Regions from separate parts of the Solibacillus daqui genome, predicted to be linked through region 4. Evidence: riboswitches for the same ligand, from Rfam matches in the RefSeq annotation. Region 4 holds a riboswitch; each other region holds the start of a gene.
What was found. A riboswitch is a leader RNA that binds a small molecule or an ion and turns the genes downstream of it on or off. The one in region 4 is predicted to bind cobalamin.

Region 1: linked by a shared signal. The riboswitch ahead of nikA (nickel ABC transporter substrate-binding protein) and the one ahead of cobI (precorrin-2 C(20)-methyltransferase) in region 4 are both predicted to bind cobalamin.
Region 2: linked by a shared signal. The riboswitch ahead of O7776_RS05480 (hypothetical protein) and the one ahead of cobI (precorrin-2 C(20)-methyltransferase) in region 4 are both predicted to bind cobalamin.
Region 3: linked by a shared signal. The riboswitch ahead of O7776_RS02490 (ABC transporter substrate-binding protein) and the one ahead of cobI (precorrin-2 C(20)-methyltransferase) in region 4 are both predicted to bind cobalamin.

The regions. Positions count from the first base shown of each region.
Region 1 covers NZ_CP114887.1:1,812,553-1,817,696, reverse strand. Annotated here, with positions in the region: gene O7776_RS08750 (ABC transporter permease) at 1-776, opposite strand, end outside; gene nikB (nickel ABC transporter permease) at 773-1,717, opposite strand; gene nikA (nickel ABC transporter substrate-binding protein) at 1,777-3,399, opposite strand; cobalamin riboswitch at 3,518-3,704, opposite strand; gene O7776_RS08735 (alpha/beta fold hydrolase) at 3,941-4,924, opposite strand.
Region 2 covers NZ_CP114887.1:1,169,899-1,175,042, forward strand. Annotated here, with positions in the region: gene O7776_RS05465 (metal ABC transporter ATP-binding protein) at 1-740, shown strand, start outside; gene O7776_RS05470 (metal ABC transporter permease) at 756-1,622, shown strand; gene O7776_RS05475 (Fur family transcriptional regulator) at 1,619-2,029, shown strand; cobalamin riboswitch at 2,126-2,305, shown strand; gene O7776_RS05480 (hypothetical protein) at 2,466-3,020, shown strand; gene O7776_RS05485 (ABC transporter substrate-binding protein) at 3,010-3,948, shown strand; gene O7776_RS05490 (bifunctional adenosylcobinamide kinase/adenosylcobinamide-phosphate guanylyltransferase) at 4,016-4,558, shown strand; gene cobS (adenosylcobinamide-GDP ribazoletransferase) at 4,562-5,144, shown strand, end outside.
Region 3 covers NZ_CP114887.1:513,654-518,797, reverse strand. Annotated here, with positions in the region: gene O7776_RS02500 (adenosylcobinamide amidohydrolase) at 1-973, opposite strand, end outside; gene O7776_RS02495 (FecCD family ABC transporter permease) at 973-1,971, opposite strand; gene O7776_RS02490 (ABC transporter substrate-binding protein) at 1,961-2,908, opposite strand; cobalamin riboswitch at 3,099-3,283, opposite strand; gene O7776_RS02485 (amino acid ABC transporter ATP-binding protein) at 3,361-4,116, opposite strand; gene O7776_RS02480 (amino acid ABC transporter permease) at 4,129-4,839, opposite strand; gene O7776_RS02475 (amino acid ABC transporter permease) at 4,851-5,144, opposite strand, start outside.
Region 4 covers NZ_CP114887.1:2,385,617-2,390,760, reverse strand. Annotated here, with positions in the region: gene cbiQ (cobalt ECF transporter T component CbiQ) at 1-160, opposite strand, end outside; gene O7776_RS11590 (energy-coupling factor ABC transporter substrate-binding protein) at 147-434, opposite strand; gene O7776_RS11585 (energy-coupling factor ABC transporter permease) at 436-1,179, opposite strand; cobalamin riboswitch at 1,304-1,479, opposite strand; cobalamin riboswitch at 1,698-1,881, shown strand; gene cobI (precorrin-2 C(20)-methyltransferase) at 2,024-2,728, shown strand; gene O7776_RS11575 (precorrin-2 dehydrogenase/sirohydrochlorin ferrochelatase family protein) at 2,754-3,380, shown strand; gene cobA (uroporphyrinogen-III C-methyltransferase) at 3,383-4,141, shown strand; gene O7776_RS11565 (class I SAM-dependent methyltransferase) at 4,160-5,047, shown strand; gene O7776_RS11560 (CbiX/SirB N-terminal domain-containing protein) at 4,998-5,144, shown strand, end outside.

The sequences.
Region 1 (5,144 bases), 570 kb from region 4:
CCAAATACATTAAATGAAATAACGACGAGAAAAATTATTAAACCTGGATACATCATTAGCATCGGGTGACTTCTAAAATATGGCTTACTATCATTTATCATCATGCCCAATTCCGCATATGGTGGCTGTACGCCCAGTCCGAGGAAGGACAGACCTGAAATTGATAAAATAACTCCACCAATATCCATGAAAAGTAAAACAATGACAGACGCTAAAATTGTAGGAACGATATGCTTTATGGCGATTTTAAATGGGCTTGTTCCACAAATACGAGCAGCCATAACAAACGATCGTTCCTTCACACTTAGTACCATCCCTCGAATAAATCGTGCGTAAAAGACCCACTGTACACAGACCATCGCTAAAATTAAATGCCCATAGCTAGGACCAAGCATCCCAACAAATGCTAACGATAATAAAAAGCTTGGAAAAGCCATCAACATATCACAAATACGTATAAACCAAGTATCTACAATTCCACCCATATATCCCGCAAAAATACCTATTGGCACACTGATACAGAAAGTAATGCTCATCACGATAAATGCAGTAATTAAAGATGTGCGTGCGCCAAATAATAGGCGCGACAGTTGACAACGCCCTAAATGATCTGTGCCAAGTGGATAGTCCTTAGAAGTTGGCTGTAGTTTTTGTGTCAAATCTACATAATTTGGATCATTTGGAGCTATGAACGGTACAAAAATTGCAACAGCTGTAAAAAATACAATGACTGTCGCACTGACAATTAATATAGAATGCTGGCGAAATGTCTTCATTTTATCCGATCACCTGCCAGTCGAATGCGTGGATCTAGCCAGCCACAAAGAATATCTACTATTAAATTTGTTAGGAAAAAAACAATTCCTAATAGTAAAACGCAAGCTTGGATCATTGGATAATCCTGATTGACAATCGATTCTACTATTAATTGTCCCATACCTGGCCAAGCAAAAATGTTCTCCACAATTATCGTCCCTCCAAGCATATTACCAAAGCTCATGCCAAGGCCAGTTAATGTTGGGGAAGCTGCTTTTTTAAGAATATGCCGCCAAACAATTGTACGCTCTTTCAAACCACGTGCCTGTGCATATAATACAAACGGCTCCTCCAACACTTCGATTGTACTGGCTCTTATTAAACGTAAATAGGTTCCAATATAACCAAGTGCCAATGTCGTTGCTGGTAACACAAAATGCGCAGCTGATCCCTTGCCAAGTACAGGTAATAAGTCAAGTTGCAACGAGAAAAAGTAAATGAGCAAAAAACCTAACCAAAATGTGGGCAATGACACACTACTAAAAGCAAAAAATTGCGTCATTCGGTCAAACCATTTCCCTCTATGTAAAGCAGATATAACTCCTAGTGGTATACTGCAAACAATAATCAGTAAAAACGCAACTGCTGTTAATTGTAAAGTTGGTATAAAATGAAGCATCATTTCATCTAAGACCGACCGCTTTGATATTAAGGACGTTCCAAAATCAAATTGCAGTACATTTGTTAGCCATTGTACATATTGCATGACAAGTGGCTGATCTAGTCCCATTTCAGCACGTATCGCTTGAACAGTTTCTTCAGAAGCCTGAATATTTGATACGCGTAAATACGTTAATACAGGATTACCTGGTATTAGCTGTATAAGCAAAAACGTAATGATCGACAAACCAAAAATGGACGGTATTGCCCCTAGCAATCGTTTGTATATAAAACGAATCATAAGTCAACGCCTCTCTATAGAACAAACGCCCATTCCGAAAAGAAATGGGCGCAATTAATTTAGTCTTTCATATCAATAGTTGTTGTTGGTATTTCTACTTCTTGTGGCAAGAAGTCTACACCCATTATATTTTTCTTGTAAACTGCGATATTTGATTGATATGAAATTGGTAAATAGACAGCTTCCTCATGAAGCATCGTTAAAATTTGATGATATTGTTTAATACGATCCTCTTCTGTTGTTGTTAATAATACTTGTTTAATACGCGTATCCAACTCTTTTTTAAAGGATAAGCCAGATAATGCATAGTAATCTGGGCCACCACCAGAAGAATCGGTTGTGATGGAAGCTAAATAAGAGTGCGGATCAAAAGGTACCGCCCAAGTTGCAGTGAATAACATATCATAGTTGCCATCAAATGCCGTTGTCCAGAATGTATTTGATTCTTGACTTGTTAATTTCACATCGACGCCAATTTTACGTAAGTCCCCTTGCACAAATTCCGCTATTGACTTTTGAATATTGTCCGTACTTATGAATAACAATTCGAGTTGTAAAGGTTGACCATCCTTTTCTCGGAATTCCTTACCCTCTATAGTTTTCCAGCCTGCTTCATCTAATAAAGCTTTTGCTTTCTCCACATCATACTCATACGGATCAACTTCTACATTTGTATAGGCTAAATTTTGCGGGAATAACGTATCCGCTTTGTTTTCTATTCCATAGAAAATATTATCGATGACCGCATCCTTATCGAAAGCGTGCTGCAGCGCAAGTCGTATATTTTTATCACTCATTGTTTCACGATTCGTATTGAATAACAGTGTACGGGTAGCCGTAGGTTCTGAAATTTTTGTTTCATATTTTCCAGATTCTTTTAAAAACTTAAAGGAATCTGGGCTAATTACACCATTGCCAAAAATCATATCCAGTTCACCTTTTTCAAAGGCTAACACGCGAGATTCACCGTCTGTGATTACTTTGACAACTACTTCATCTACTTTAGGCTTTTCACCCCAGTAATTATCGTTACTCTCAAAAATAGCGTACTCATTTTCTTTGTGTTCTTTTAATACCCATGGGCCAGTACCAATTGGCGCAGTTAAACCATTCTTATATGTATCCATACTTGCTGGGAAAGCTGATTCTGCAACAAAACGTAGTGGTCGCACATACGTTAATTCTTGGAGAGTTGGATAATAAGCATTATGTAACGTTAATTTAAATGTATAGTTATCGATTACTTCTGTTGTTTTAATTTGATTAATCAATTCAATCCAATCATGCTGTTCACGGTTGGCAAGTACGGTATCAAAATTTTTCTTCACTATTGCTGCATTAAAAGCGGAGCCATCTGAGAACTTCACATCATCACGCAAATGGAATATATACTCTTTCCCATTCTCCGATACATCCCAGCTCTTTGCTAGCCACGGCTTAATTTCTCCATCTTTACCATAATAGACAAGAGATTCATAAACCATTGCTTGCGAGAAAAACTCGTTTGGAAAATAAGTGTGGGGATTTAAATCACCAATATCCCCAGACCAAGAAAAAGTAAATACTTTCTTGTCATCTTTTGTAGCTGCTGTTTCTTTTTCATCCTGTTGAGAACATCCAGCAAGCGATAATATAATAGTCATCAAAATGAGGGAAACTGCCCATATACTACTATTTTTCATTTCTTCACCCCTAATTTTTTCATAAAAAAAAGTATTTTTAACAGATACAGTTAAAAATACATCACAATTCTATATTAAGTATTTCTTACAGCACCTCCCTATTCTCCGTAGGTTCAACGGTATCTCTATTAAATAGGCAGGTATTCTGACTGAGGTTCAACATCTTTTGTGCCTTCCCAGATATCAAGACCCAGTGACATTTACAAAAGACTCCCCTTTACAGCGGCGGGACCGTATCGGATTTTCACCGATTTCCCTTTTAAGTATCTATGTAACATAGATACACCTATTCGACACAATATTTAGTTTTCTCTCAACTATCCTACTACAAAAAGAAATAAATATCAAAATGATAATAACACACCAATTGATACGTTGCCTAAAAACGCAGAATCCGATATCTCTTTGTTTCTGAAATGCATCTCATTTTTTTACCTTCATGAATAGGTTAAAGAGTTCCTCAATTATCTTGCCCTTTAATGAAAATGAGCACTTATCCTTGTTCAAGGATAGTGCTCTTTTGCTGAAGAAAAAAGTATTACTAATTTGTTATTATTAATGAATCTATGAATTCATTAACTTGTTTGCTCATTTCTTTGTAACGAGTCCAGTGGAGATAATGATGTCCTTCTAATGTTACAATTTTACTTGAAGGAGAATTACTTAATTGCGTTTCATAAAAAGTCACATTGTTTTTACCATCCTCTGTAACCTTATCTTTTTTCGTAGCAAATAATAAAACTGGCATATTGGAAGGGAAAGTCATATCAACTGTTTTGTCAATATTATTTTTAATTTCATTAGCTTCATTAACAACGCTTTTGTTTCCCCCCTTCCAAGCGGAGATAGCCTTGGTCATTTTTAAGTTTTCTTCAGAATATGTACCATCATCAGCAATAGGTAAAAAACCTTCAGGATTTATATATAACGCGAGTCTTGCTATTCCTGTTGGTGCTACGTATCTTAAAAATTTAGGTAGCGTCGGGGCAGGTTCATTAAAATACTCAATAGCTTGTGGGAAAAGAGCATCAATCCCAATAACTGCATCAATCTCAGCAGGATATTTATTAGCATAATACAGACTATAAATTCCTGATACGGAATGGGGCATTAAAATATATGGACCATCAATATTGGCTTTCTTTAGAGCAATTCTAATTTCTTCTACGATGTTTTCTACAGTTCGTTCTTTTGTCGTTAAATCACTCCATCCATAACCAAAATTTTCTACCACGACAACTTTATTGTTTTTGGCCATTTCATTTATTAAGGGTTCAAAATCTAATACAGGTGCGGTTGTGCCTAGTCCGCTTAATAAAACAATGGTGTTCACCCCATCTCCTTTTGTATAAACGTGCATATTTTGATTATCGACTTCTACTATTTGACCAATTGGTGGATATTGTGTTTGCTCATAAACCTTCAAGACGTGGTGAAAAACAATCCATACAAGGAATAATGCTACTATTGTTAATAAAATATTTCTTATAATAATCCAAGTTCTAAATTTTCTTTTTGCTTTCATTACTAATATAAATCCTCTCTATTTATTATATAATTTCACAATAATGGAAATAAAGTAGTGGTTCCATCGTTTAACTATACATCCTTCTTACAAGTTTGAAAGATTTCTCATTTATTCAATAATCTGGCCCTTTAATAAAAAAACACTTTCCTAAACTAAGGAAAGCGCCTGATTGTTGAAGATCATTTTTCTATTAAAGCCCCTGTTAGTTGAAGTTTAG
Region 2 (5,144 bases), 1.2 Mb from region 4:
AACCATTGATTGAATTGAAGGATGTTTCCTTTCAATATGAATACACACAAGTATTAAAAAACATTTCTTTACGCGTGAATGAGGGCGATTTTTTGGCGTTAATCGGTCAAAATGGCTCTGGTAAATCGACGCTATTAAAATTGATTTTAGGGTTATTAAAGCCGATGTCTGGGGAAATTAAATTATTTGATGAGCCAGCAAACCAGTTTAAACACCGCGAATGGATTGGCTATGTGTCACAGAAATCTAATGCCTTTAACTCTGGTTTTCCGGCAACTGTTGAAGAAGTAGTAAAAAGTGGCTTATCACAAAAGGTTGGACTGTTTAAGCGTTATCCAAAAGATGCAGACCTTTTAGTGAAGGCGGCCTTGAAAGATGTTGGCATGGAGCAATTTATGAAGCGGAATATTGGACAGCTTTCAGGAGGACAGCAGCAGCGTGTATTTATTGCGCGCGCATTAGTAGCTGATCCAAAGCTACTTATTTTAGACGAGCCAACTGTTGGGATTGACCGTGAAAACGTGCAAGCATTTTATGATATGCTCGCTCATTTAAATAGGCATCATAAAATGACTATGATTTTAGTAACACATGATGTCGATACCGTATCAGACCGTGTAAGCCACGTGGCATGCTTAAATCAAACAATTCATTTCCACGGTTATAAAAATGATTTTGATACGATTTCGGAAGAACAGATTGAAAGCTGGAACGGTCACACTGTTCGAAAGATTCATTAAGAGGAGTAGGCCATTATGATCGAAGCAATATTAAACTATGAATTTTTACAAAACGCCTTTTTCTCAGGGCTCATTATTGGTGTCATTGCCCCGTTACTGGGAGTATTTATTGTTGTTCGTCGTCTGTCGCTAATCGCGGATGCGCTGTCACATGTAACGCTTGCAGGCATTGCTGGAAGTCTTTACATAAGTCAGTCTTTTGCCGGTTTGGCGCTGCTTAATCCGATTTACTTAGGAATTGTTGCGTCGGTAAGTGGTTCAATCTTAATCGAGCGCTTGCGACGTTTGTATAAGCACTATGAAGAGCTTGCAATTCCAATTATTATGTCGGGTGGTATCGGGGTTAGTGCGATTTTAATTTCACTAGCAAGTGGCTTTAATACAGATTTAATGAGCTATTTATTCGGCTCGGTATCTGCTGTTTCGAGACAGGATTTATTTGTTGTCATTGCGATTGCGATTGTCGTGGTGATATTCTTAGTATTATTTTTCAAAGAATTATTCGTTCTATCTTTTGACGAAGAATATGCAAAAGCAAGTGGGTTGCCGGCAAAATGGATTCATTTGTTATTTATGGTTGTTGTGGCACTTGTCATTGCAGCTAGCATGCGTATTGTTGGGATATTGTTAGTATCTAGCTTAATGACATTACCGGTAGCAGCAGCAATGCGTTTAGCACATGGCTTTAAACAGGCGATTATTTTAGCGATTGTATTTGGTGAACTTGCGGTATTAATAGGTTTAGTGAGTGCATTTTATTTAAATTTAGCGCCAGGTGGTACGATTGTCGTAACTTCAATTATCATTCTATTATTTGTCATTATCATTAAAAAAATGGTTTTAAAATTATCAACTAAGGTGGAAGGGGAAGAAGCACAGTGAATACAACACGCGCGTGGGAAATATTAAAAGACAATGGCTATAAAAAAACAGATAAACGAGAGTTAATTTTGGGTATGTTTGCGGCTACGGATAAATATTTGACTGCCCGTGATTTACTGCAAGTGCTGAAAAAAGACTTCCCAGGCATGAGCTTTGATACGATTTATCGTAACTTAGCAACGTTTGTTGAATTAGATATTTTAGAAGAAACCGAGCTAAATGGTGAACGTAATTTCCGCATGCATTGTGAATCGGATCATCACCATCATCATTTTATTTGTCGCGATTGTGGGAATGTGAAGGAATTATCACTGTGTCCGATGGAGATGCTTGGAGAAAAGCTGCCAGGTTATGCAATAGAAGCTCATAAATTCGAAATATATGGAAAATGCCCGAGCTGCTTATAAAGGTATAAATTTTATGTTTTAATCCATGAAATCGATGTGAATTTAAAAACTATTTGCATAATTTCATCAGTATGATAAAGTAAACTTTACAAATTGAATAGTTTGCAAGAAAGAGATGCCTAGTGCATAAATGGGAATTCGGTGTAAATCCGAAGCTATATCCGTAACTGTAAGCGTAGATGAAAGTAAGCAAAATACCACTGCTAAAAGCGGGAAGGTGCTTATGTTTAAAGTGAAGCGCGAAGCCAGGAGACCAATCTTTTTCTGATCGTAACACACCTCTTCGGAAATAAAGAGAATGTACGGCAGCCATACATCAAATGAGCGTTTTTAAATATACCTTTTTGATTTTATGAAGCCATCCATTTTCTGGGTGGCTTTTTTCATGCCATTTAAAATTTCAAAGAGCAATGAATTTGAAGTGAGGTTGAGAAAGTTGAAGAAGGATATTCGTTATTCGTGCTATCCATTCATGCGTGAAAAATCGAGTTGTGTTGATTATGAAATTCGTACAGATTCACTAACGACACGTATTGGTGCAGTTATTCCGACATTAGTGGATGATGAACGCGGTCGGATTGTATTAGAAGATTTACGTCTCATACAACCGCTTGCTTATCACGTAAATGGTTCAGTGCGCGGAAAATTAGCGATTACAGAAGATGACTTAAAGTGGTTAAGCGATCGTTATGATTTTTATGTGAGTGAAGTAAAAGAAGCCATTCAGCAGTTTTTATTACCTCAAGGGGTGGAAAGCGCGGCTCGTCTTCATATTTGCCGTAGTGAAGCGAAAAAATCATATCGCGCATTACATAAAGTAAGTGAGGAAAGAGATGTTCCTGAAATTTTATTCGACTTTTTAGGCTTACTTGCCAATGTATTGTTTGTGATGGCTGTGTACATGAACAAGCAACACGAATGTGATGAAATTGTCTTTACCTCAAAATCATATCCAATGAAAAAGAAAAAGGAGCAAAACAATGAACTTTAAAATGAAATGGGTTGCACCTGTTGCAGCAGCACTACTTTTAGCAGCATGTGGAGCAGACGAAGAAAAAGCATCAAAAGATCCAGTTAAGCAAACTGAGGCAGATGGTCCCTACACAGTTGTAGATGACCGCGGTATTGAAGTAACTTTCGAGGAAGTACCAGAAACAATCGTATCATTACAGCCAAGTAATACAGAAATTTTATTTGAATTAGGTGTCGGTGCTCAAATTGTTGGTGCAACAGACTATGATACATATCCAGAAGCGGCACAAAAAATCGAACGTGTTTCTACGTCAACAGTCATTAACGCAGAACGTATCGTTGAGTTAAATCCAGACGTAGTCGTAGCTTACACAGCCGGTGATGAGGCACAAATTGCACAGTTAGAAGACACGGGCTTAAAGGTGTTTGTCATCGCTTCAGCTACATCATTTGACGATGTCTACACAGATATCATTCAGCTTTCTGAAGTAATGGGCGTTGAGGAAAAGGGAAATGAAGTCGTAGCAGACATTAAAGGACAAATTGCAGCAGTTCAAGAGAAAACAAATACTGTAGATGCAAAGAAAAAAGTGTACTATGAAGTATCACCAGCTCCAGACATTTGGACAACTGGTAGCGATACATTCCAACAAGAAATTATGAATACAGCCGGTGTTGAAAATATTTTCGCAGACCAAAATAGCTGGTTAAGCGTAACAGAAGAAGATGTAATTACACGTAATCCAGAAGTAATTATTACTCCAGCAACTTATATGGAAAATGCAGTGGATGAAATTTTAGGTCGTGCAGGCTGGGATCAAATTCAGGCAGTTTCAGATAAGGCTGTTGTGTTAGTAGATGGAGATGTTATGTCTCGCCCGGGGCCACGTATAGGTGAAGCGGTAGAAATTATGGCAGAAGCCGTATACCCAGAATTATTTAAATAGGCTTATAATAATAGAACATGCCTGATTGTAGGTGTGTTCTTTTAATTATTTGCAAAGGTGGACTACAATGATCTTTATAACTGGCGGAGTACGTAGTGGTAAAAGTGCCTATGCCGAGCAACGTGCCCTAGCTTTGGGGGACGAAAAACATTATTACTATTTTGCAACGGGTGCCGCGTTTGACGAAGAAATGAAAAAGCGAATTATACGACATCAGCAAGATCGCATACAGCAAGAAATCAAATGGACAACAGTGGAAATGCAAGTGGAAATACCTCAACAAATCAATCAATTATCATCTAATGATGTTGTATTATTTGAATGTGTTACGACATGGCTTTCAAATGTGCTCTATTTAAGTGAACAGCAAAAAAATCGTAGCGAATATATCAATAACTGCATCGAATCCCTACAAAAGCAATTGCAAAATTGGCAAGTACAAGGTGCTACAATAATAGTTGTATCGAATGAAGTATTAGACGAGCTGCCTTCAAAATATGAGGAAGTGAATTTATATCGCAAGTTGTTAGGAAACTTGCATCAATGGCTTGTGCAGCATAGCCATGAAGCTTATGAAGTACAGTTTCAACTTGTACAACGATGGAAATAGGGGGTGAGCAGGTTGAAAAATGCAAGTCAAGGTTTCTTATTAGCGTGGCAGTTTTTTTCTTTCATACCGATAAAAAAGCAATTAGATATGAATAAAAGCTCGATTACGTGGATGTATGCGAGTTTACCGCTCGTTGGTTTAGTAATTGGTGCAATGATAAGCTGTGGTGCGTATTTACTTGTTAGCTATAGCGATATATCCAATTTATTATTGTCGATTTTACTTGTAATTGGCATGGTTATTTTTACTGGTGGGTTACATTTAGATGGCTTTATCGATATGTGTGATGCCTTTTTTTCATATGGTGATAAAGATAAGCGATTGCAAGTGCTAGATGATCCTCGCACAGGCGCTTTTGGTGTGTTAGGGATTGTATCATTACTTTTGTTGAAGCTTGGTTTTGTTTATGAAACACTAGCACAAGGGCAGCTAGCAATGCTTGTGTATATTGTCATTATTCCATATATTGCGCGCATCGGGATGCTTGTGTATTTTGTAACAATGAATACGTCGAAACAAACAGGTTTAGCCGCCTATTTTAAAGAGCAGGTAGTAAGAAAGCAGCTCATTATTTATAGTGCAGTGC
Region 3 (5,144 bases), 1.9 Mb from region 4:
CCGTCTCATCTTTTACATGATATATATCATAATTTGGTGCAATGGAGCGATTTAAAAACGTATCATACCAACCAATTCCTGCATTATGGACTGCAGACGAAATTACCTTTAGTGGTGAACTGACTTTTAATTGAATGTACTCTTTTGTAATCGAAAAATCAGATACTTGAATTTGTACTTCTTTACGCTGTAATTCGTTTGTAGGTAGCATTGTAATTTGTGGCTTTGGTACTTCGGGATGTGGGTACGTTGCGATACGAGCTTTATACACATCCGCAATTTGCTCTTCCAGAATAACTTCATGTGGCAAACCAAATGCTCGCACTTCGCCGTCTTCTAAAAGTAATAATTCATCACAATATAACGAAGCTAAATTGATATCATGGAAAATCGACACAACCGTTAATCCATGCTGTTCAACTTGTAAACGAATCATATCTAAAATTTGTTTTTGATGCGCAATATCTAAATGGTTCGTTGGCTCATCAAGCAGTAGTAGCTCGGAATTTTGTGCAAGTGCCTGCGCAATAAACACTCGCTGCTGTTCACCGCCAGACAAAAACTCCAAATAATGCTCTTTGTAACCTGTAACACCGGTGCTTTCCATAGCCTGCTGTACCATGCATTCATCCTCATCCGACCAACTCGAAAAAAACCCAGTTTGATGCGGGTAACGACCTAATGAAACCGCATCATACACAAGATTTGAAAATGTACTCGCGTTTAACTGTGGTAGTACCGCCATTTTTTTTGCCAATTGCTTAACGTCATAGCTTTTAATCGGTTGGTTTTCGATCAATACTTCACCAGCAGTCGGACTAATAATGCCACTAATCATTTTTAACAATGTCGATTTCCCACTACCATTCGGACCAAGTATCCCTAAAATTCGACCTTTTTTCACGTGAAACGTCACGTTTTTCACAATGCTCTTGCCACTATAGCCACCGCTTAAGTCATTTACCTTTAACATTATGCGACACCCTTTCTACGTTGCTTGAAGAAAATATACGCAAATACTGGGGCACCTATAAATGACGTGATGACACCAATCGGCAATTCGACAGGCGCGATAATCGTACGCGACACTAAATCACAAATTACGAGCAAACTCGCACCATTTAAAAATGACAGGCTAAGCAAATGGCGATGATCAGCACCGATTACAATACGTATCATATGCGGAACAACTAACCCAACAAAACCAATCGTTCCTGATGCTGCAACCGCAGCACCCGTCAAAATCGAGCCACCTGCTAAAATCATATATTTACTGCGCTTAACATTGACCCCTAAATATTGTGCGCGCTCCTCCCCATAAATCATCGCATTTAACTCCCGACGATTCAGCCAAATAATCAACGTGCCAATTATTATAAATGGAACAACCATTCTCACATACGGCCAGCCACGCATTGACACACTGCCAAGCAACCAGCCAATAATTTCACGTAGCTGCTCACCTGTTAATGCCACCATTAATGAAATACAAGCACCTAAAAAAGAACTAAAAATAATCCCTGTTAAAATAAGTGTTTCCATTTTCATAGTACGGTCTACTAAACGGGCGAATAGGAGCACGATAACCATTGTTATAGCCGCACCTAGCATACTAAAAATCGGTAGCGTAAACGCACCCAGTACAGGTAAGGATATGCCTAAAAAAATTGTCATTACTGCACCAACTGAAGCACCTGAAGAAACGCCTAGTGTATACGGGTCAGCTAACGGGTTTTTAAGTAACCCTTGGAAAGCAGCACCCGCAATCGCAAGCGCTGCCCCAATAAGTGCCGCTAAAATAACACGTGGCATTCGGATTTTCCATAGAATGCTGTACGCAACCGGGTCTGTCGTTTTATCCCACAGAGTGGATAACGGAATATCGACCGAGCCAAATGAAATACCGAGCCACATACTACCTAATAGCAATCCAATCGATGAAAAATAAGCGATTGAATATTTACTTCTCATTAAATACCTCTGGGTAAATTGCTTCTGCGATTGATTCAATGCCTTCAACTAAACGTGGACCTTGGCGACTTGTTGTATCAGCATCAACTAATTTTACCTCGCCATTTTTCACCGCAGTCATCTCTGCATAAGCATCATTTGTTGTAATTTCCTCGATATCATTTTCATAAGTCACTAAGATGGTATCTGGATTACTGCTGACAAATTGCTCTGCACTATACATTGGCCAGCCTAGTTCTGGTACAGCATTTTCAACATTTAGCACTTCTAACATTTCATTAATAAATGTATCCTGTCCTGCCGCATAAAGATCTGGGTCTGTCCCTACAACGACGAACACAGACTTCTCTTCTAAGTCGGCTACCTTCATTTCGATTTCTTCAATGCCTTCTTTCATTGAAGCAATAATATCTTTTGCTTCTTGTACTTTATTTGTAATACGACCAATTTGTTCAATCGTCGAGTAAGTTTCTTCAAATGTTTTTGCATCTTTCACAACAAATACGGGAATCCCAACTGCTTCTAGCTGTGCAATCGCTTCCTCATTAAAACTATACATACCTGATTCGTGTGCTAATACTAAATCTGGTTCTAAAGCAATGATTTGCTCTAAGTTAAATTCCATACCGCCAACTTTTTCTTTTGTTAATGCTTCCTCTGGGTATGTGTCATTGTCAGAAACACCAATAATTTGATCATTTAAACCTAGACCAAATAATATTTCGGTATTTGATGGAACTAATGAAATAATACGTTCTGGTGCTTTTTCGATTGTAATATCTTTGCCTAGTGCATCCATTTGTGTGATTGGAAATTGTGCTGTTTCAGCAACTTCCGCGCTATCATTTGTTGACTGTTTGTCTGTTTCTTTCTCGCCGCATGCTGCTAATGATAATGATAATAATGCAACTGAAGAAAGTACTTGCCATTTTTTCATTGTAAACTTACCTCCTTAGATTTAGAAAAAGAACACATTATGATGTGCTCGTTGATTCATAAGCTCTTTAGCGCTCGTTATTTGACATAAAGAAAAGCCCCCCACTCTTATGAGAAGGAAGCCTTGTGTTTGCAAATAAAATTCAACGTAAAAAGAGAACTTATCCGCCACATCCTATCCTCGTAGGTTTACTTTGGGCATTATAAAGGCAGGTCTCCTGGCTCATGCTATAGCGTTTGTGAGCGCCTTCCCGTGTGAACAGTGGCAACGTGCTCTAAACTCGCATTTACAGTGGCGGGACCGCATCGGATTTCAACCGATTTCCCTTTTACTTCTTACTTGTTAAAAATAAGAACCTTTACAATCCATATGAAATTCATACATTTCATTATAGCGAAAAAAATCACTTTTGTATGCAATCGCATATAAATTTTCAGATAATTAACCAACAACTAAATATGGTACGTGTAATCGTCTGGAAGGACTCGGCGTAAAAATTGCTTCGTACGCTCCTCTTTTGGCTGGACAAAAATTTCATGTGGTGAGCCTTCTTCAATAACATTGCCGCCATCCATGAAAATGACGCGATTTGCTACATCTTTCGCAAAGGACATTTCATGGGTTACTACAAGCATTGTCGTTCCTTCTTTGGCAATATCCTTCATGACACTAAGTACCTCTCCAACTAGCTCGGGATCTAGTGCCGATGTTGGTTCATCAAATAAAATAATATCTGGATTTAATGCAACCGCTCGTGCAATACCAACACGTTGCTGCTGCCCACCCGATAATTGGCTTGGATAGGCATCATATTTTGCCGATAGCCCTACTTTAGCGAGTGCTTTTTTCGAAATATCATAAGCAGCATCTTTTTTCATACCACGCCCAACAATTAGCCCTTCTGCCACATTTTCAAGCGCCGTTTTATTGTTAAATAAATTATAGTTTTGGAACACAAATGCAGTTTTTTTACGAATTTCTAAAATTTCCTTTTTCGAAGCTTTATGTAAATCAACTTCGATTTCATCAAAATTTGCGCTTCCTTCATCGGCACGTTCTAAAAAGTTAATACAACGTAACAATGTCGTTTTCCCTGACCCACTTGGACCTAAAATAACGACAACGTCCCCCTTATCAATTGTTAAATTAACACCTTTTAATATTTCATTATCACCAAATGTTTTATGCACATTTTTAATTTCTAGCATCGCTTTCCCTCCTTATACCGTAGCCACCTTGTAACGGCTTAAACGTTTTTCAGACCATTTAAATAAATATTCAACTGTCATACAAACCATTAAGTAGACTATGAAAATATCAATATATGCCTCTAAATAGTTGTAACCCAAATTTGCCTCTACCTTTGCCTTTAACGTAATTTCTTGCAATGAAATCGCATAACCGAGCGACGTAGCTTTTATTAAATTTATCGTCGCTGTACAAAGATTTGGCATTGCAGCAACAAGCGCCTGTGGAATAATAATACGGCGATATGCTTGTGTTGCCGTTAAGCCAACCGATTGTGCCGCCTCAAGCTGCCCTTTTGGAACCGTTTGTAGCGCCGAACGGAATACTTCTATTAAAATAGCAGCTGTATTGAATGAGAAAATAATAAACGCATACCAAAGTGGATTCACTTCATAAATCGGATAATCAATATTATATTTCTCAAATAGACCCTTCAGTAAAAGCGGAATCGTTGCATACAGCACGAAAATTTGAATAATTACTGGTGTCCCACGCACAAATGATATATAGATTTTTGCGAAGAAATTAATGACTGGCACCTCATATACACGTGCTAGCGCTAACAAAAAGCCGAGTGGAACCGCAATAAAAAGTGAAACAACCGTTACGAGTAACGCGACCGGCACACCACTTAATGCAACAAAAAAAGTATCAAATAAAAATTGCCAGTTTATAATGTCCATATGCGTACCTCCTACGTCGTTTTAATTGGTTGTTTTCCTTTACTAAACGCTTTTTCTAAGAGTGCGAAGATCTTTTCAATTGAGATCGATAACACCCAATAAATCACCGCTAAAGCGATAAAGATTTCTAGTGTATGTGTACCATAGTTATTCGCAATAATTAAATTTGCCTTGCCCACAATATCAATAAAACCTATTGTATAAGCAAGTGCGCCTTCCTGAAGTACCGAAATTAAGCCATTCCCAAAATTCGGCAATGCAACGACTAAAGCTTGCGGGAAAATAATGCGACGATATGCTTGAAG
Region 4 (5,144 bases):
AGATAATGACACTACTCATGAAGAGTAGTGTCCAAACCGATAAAATATTATTTCGTAATAATGTTACAAGTAATAATGAAATGACACTAAACGTTATTTTTTGACTAGCGGCAACCTTTTGAATCGCATTATGGCTCGCTAGAAAATCAATGTTTAGCATGATCTTTTGTATGCTTTCCGCGCATATAACCGATGAAATAGCCGATAATTAGTGCACCAATAACACCTTGTAAAACGAATAATAAGCTTTCGATTTCACCACTTGGAGGCTCCCAAATAGCGCTAAACCAAGGCTCATAGTCTACAGCGATTTCTGTAATCGCTTCTTCAGCCTCACCATCAGCACCCCCGAATTCTGCATCCTGTAAAAATAATATTGGTAAAATCGCTAAGATCACGACGCCTAATAGTAATAGTAGATTTTTCTTAAACATGTTAGCTCTCCTTAGCCTTTAAAATACGTAATTGAACTAATTCTTTCATGTTATATTTTTGTAAGAAGTTCATAATCATTACGGTTAATAATCCTTCACTGATCGCTAATGGAATTTGTGTTAACGCAAAGATGCTTGCGAATTTTTGGAATGAACCTAAAATGCCGCCAACTTCTGAAGGGAACGCTAATGCTAATTGTACAGATGTCATAACATATGTTCCTAAATCACCAAGCATGGCAGCGAAAAATACTGCGACGCTAATTGATAGGCCCCATTTTGTTGCGAGCTTATAAACACCTACTGCAATAAATGGACCAACGATAGCCATCGAGAAAATATTTGCGCCTAAAGTCGTTATGCCACCATGTGCTAGTAATAGCGATTGGAATAATAGGACGATTGATCCTAAAACGCTCATAACAAAAGGTCCAAATAAAATTGAACCTAAGCCAACGCCAGTAGGGTGAGAACAGCTCCCGGTTACTGATGGGATTTTTAATGCAGATAAGACGAATGTAAAGGCCCCTGATAGGGCAAGTAATAATTTACTTTCTGGATTTTCTTTCACGACGATGCGGATCACTTTTAGTCCTTTTACAAGGAATGGTAAGCATAGTGCAAACCAAAAAATTGCCCAACCAATTGGTAAAAATCCTTCCATAATGTGCATGGCATATGCTTGCTTTGGCATAAATAATAAAACGATACCGAAGTAAGCAAGTTTTGGTAAGTATTGCTTCATGTTTCTACTCCTTTTTTCTTATTTGATGAAAAAAAGTGCATAAAAAAATACACTTTTGAGAGTAAAAGTGCATCACAAAAAAGCAAGCGATTTTGCTTGTTTCACGCACCTATCCTCGTAGGTTTGAATAACTTAATTTTTGGCAGGTCTCCTGACTTCTTTTCGACGTATTACATGTCTTCCCACAAAAAATGCAGTGACGTGTTATGTAATACTCCAAGTTACAGTTGCGGGACAGTACCGGAATTACACCGGTTTCCCTATTAAGCTTGTAAAAGCACCAAAAATCATTCAATTTTCACCATGTGAGGAAATAGTATCATTCGTTATTTCATTTGTCATCATTAATTTTTTCAACCCTTCCAAAATCCAAGGTCATTTTCTGAAAATAATGTAAAATTATCTGTCATTTATGAGCGTAGCTTTCTAGTATATTCTGTTTTTTCTTCTGAATTGTATAAATTGTTCGTAAATTAATATTGTCAAAAGTGTGGTAACGTGATAGAGTTACTTTAATTTCATAGTACAAGTAATAAAGTGCTCTTTTTATAAGAGTTAAAAGGGAAATTAGTTAAAATCTAATGCAGCCCCCGCTACTGTAATAGCTGATGAACTCACAACCAATCACTGTCAAAAAGATGGGAAGATGTGATAGTAAAATGACGCCTGAGCCAGGAAACCTGCTTTATTATTGCAACACGACTTTTCGGTGGGAGAAGGACGGCGACAAATACATTACTTGTATTTCCTTTTACTTTTTTAGGATGTCCATGCCTATTTCTAGCACTTGCCGGAAATAGGCTTTTTTGTGTTTATACGATTTTTTTAAAAGGGGAAAAAGACAATGACAGTTGGAACATTATATGGTGTGGGCGTTGGTCCTGGAGATCCGGAATTAATTACTATAAAAGCTTTTCGTAAATTAAAGGAATGCCCAGTAATTGCATATCCGAAAAAAATGCGCGGCAGTAAATCATATGCTCAAAAAATAATTGATTTATATGTGGAACCACAACAAAAAACAATGCTAGGTCTCGTTTTTCCAATGACGAAGGACCAAGAAACGTTACAGCAAGAGTGGAAAAAATCCGTCGAGCAAATATACGCCCATTTACAGGAAGGTAAGGATGTAGCCTTTGTAACTGAAGGAGACCCCATGTTATTTAGTACGTATATTCATTTGATGAAATTAATGAAAGAACAACATCCAGACGTACCAATGCAATCGGTTGCAGGTATTTCTTCGTTTAATGGAACAGCTAATCGCCTTCATATACCGTTAGCTGATGGGGATGATCATGTGGCGATGATTCCAGCAACAGATAATAAAGAAGAAATGCGTAATGTATTAGAAACACATGATGGCATTGTATTTATTAAAATCGCAAAAGTACTAGATCAAATGCTTGATTTGTTGGAGGAAATGAACTTATTAAAAAACACACATGTCGTTACAAAAGTGACTTCGGATGAAGAAGTGATATGGGAGGTTGAAAATTTACGTGGTACAGAATTGAACTATTTATCGTGCATGATTGTTCGTAAATAAGAAAGATAACGTTGGAGGACAGAAGATGAGTTATTTTCCAATTATGCTTAATCTCGATTATAAAAAAGTAGTCGTTGTTGGTGGTGGACATGTTGCAACACAAAAAGTAGAGGCACTACTTGAGACGAAGGCTAATATTGTCGTTGTCAGTCCAATGCTTACGGCAACGTTACAGCATTACTCACAACTCCAAAAAATTCAGTGGCGCAATAAAACGTTTGAGCCGGCAGATTTAGATGATGCGATATTAATTTTTGCTGCAACTAACGAGGAAACGGTCAATGATCAAATCGAACAAGCAACACAGCACTGGCAATTGTTCATGAGGGTAGATAACAATGGTCGTATGGATTTTATGAACCCAGCCGTTGTACGTCGAGGTGATTTTGTATTAACCGTTTCCACTTCTGGGGCAAGTCCAGCATTTACGCGACAAGTAAAACAACAATTAAGTGAACAGTTTGATGATAGTTATGAGGCATATACGTCATTTTTAAAGCATGGTAGAAAGGCCATTTTGGAGAAATTTAAAGGCGAGCAAAAACGTCTAGCTGTAGCCGCACTTTTAGAACCGCAAGTTTTACAGTGGATTCAACAACAAGATTTTGAGCAATGTGAAAATTATTTACAACAATTATTAGAAGGTGAATGAATGTGAGTGGCTTTGTTTACATAGTTGGTGCTGGTCCGGGAGATCCAAAATTATTAACAATTCGAGCATTGGAATGTCTCCAGTTAGCAGATGTGATTTTATATGATCGATTGGTGAATCCGCTAATTTTACAGCATGCAAAAAAAGAGGCGCAGTTAATCTATTGCGGTAAAGAACCTGGAAAGCATGGACTGATTCAACAAGAAATTAATGAAGCATTGGTTAATCATGCAAAAAACAAAAAACTAGTAGTTCGCTTAAAAGGTGGCGATCCTTTCGTATTTGGCCGTGGAGCGGAGGAAGCCCTTTTTTTAAAGGAACATGATGTGTCCTTTGAAATTGTACCTGGTATCTCAGCGGGCATTGCAGCACCTGCCTATGCAGGTATTCCGGTAACACATCGTGATTTTTCGAATAGCTTTGCGATTGTCACGGGACATGGTCGTGAGGATAAAGGACAAGATTTTTTACGCTGGGACGCATTAGTACAAATTGATACAATCGCTTTTTATATGAGTGTGGGCAATATTGAATTTATAGCACAAAAATTGATTACACATGGGAAAGCAGCACATACGCCTGTTGCTGTAATCGAGTGGGGTACAACCGAGCGTCAACGTACAATTACGGGTCAGCTTGCTACGATTAGTGAACAAATTGTAGCGGAACAAATTAAAAATCCAGCTATGATATTAGTTGGAGATGTAGTTCAGCTACATGACCAAATTGCTTGGTTTAAAGAAAAGCTAACGATTTCTTAATGAAAGGAGATTCACTGTATGAAAGAATCCCCTTTAACGATAAATTTTGAACAGCAATGGAAAGAGGGCATGCATGATTGGCATGGTAAGATGCCAGAACGAATGATCGATGATAAATTAGAAGAAGCATTTTGGGCACAATCGATGCAAAAGAAAACGTATAAGCAAACCGACACCCATGCCAAACAAATTTATAAAAAAATGAAGCGCCATATCCCAGCTAGCGCAAGCTGTATTGAGATTGGACCAGGTTGGGGAAATTATACATTTTCACTGCAAGAAGATGTTGAAAAATTAACTTTAGTAGATGGTTCAGAAAGTGTGCTCCACTATTTAAAACAGTATTTCGTAGACGATGAAGCTGTTCAGTTTGTGCATGCAAAATGGGAAGATGCAATGCTTGAGCCACATGATATTGTTGTAGGCGTCAATTGCTATTATCGCATGTATGAAATGAACGAGACGCTTATAAAAATGAATGCGCTCGCGAAAAAACGTGCGATTATTGGTCTTACAACAGGGCCGATTCAACCGCATTATGAAATGCTTCAACAAAAATATGGTTACAAAATTAAATACCCACGTCGTGATTATATTCAAATCGTGAATATGCTGTATCAGCTTGGTATTTACGCAGATTGTGAAATGTTAAAGCTGGAGCGAACATATCGCTACGAAAATGAGGAAGCTTTATTTGCTGCTCAGAGTAAAAAGATATTAGATTCTCAATTTGATATAGCGCATGTGAAGGCATCACTAGTGCCATTTATTGAAGAAATTCAAGGTAAAATTGAGTACCGCCATACATTTTATGCGGCCATTATTAGCTGGGAGCCAGTTAAACTAGGAGGATATGATGACAACTTGGAACTTAACAAACATGCAGCGTCATCTGCTTATTTGTAATGGCGCAACTTGCATGGGTGCGGGAGCAGAAGAAGTAACCAAGCAAATTCGCGATGAAATTCGTAAATCCAGATTGGATGAGAATATTCATACATCA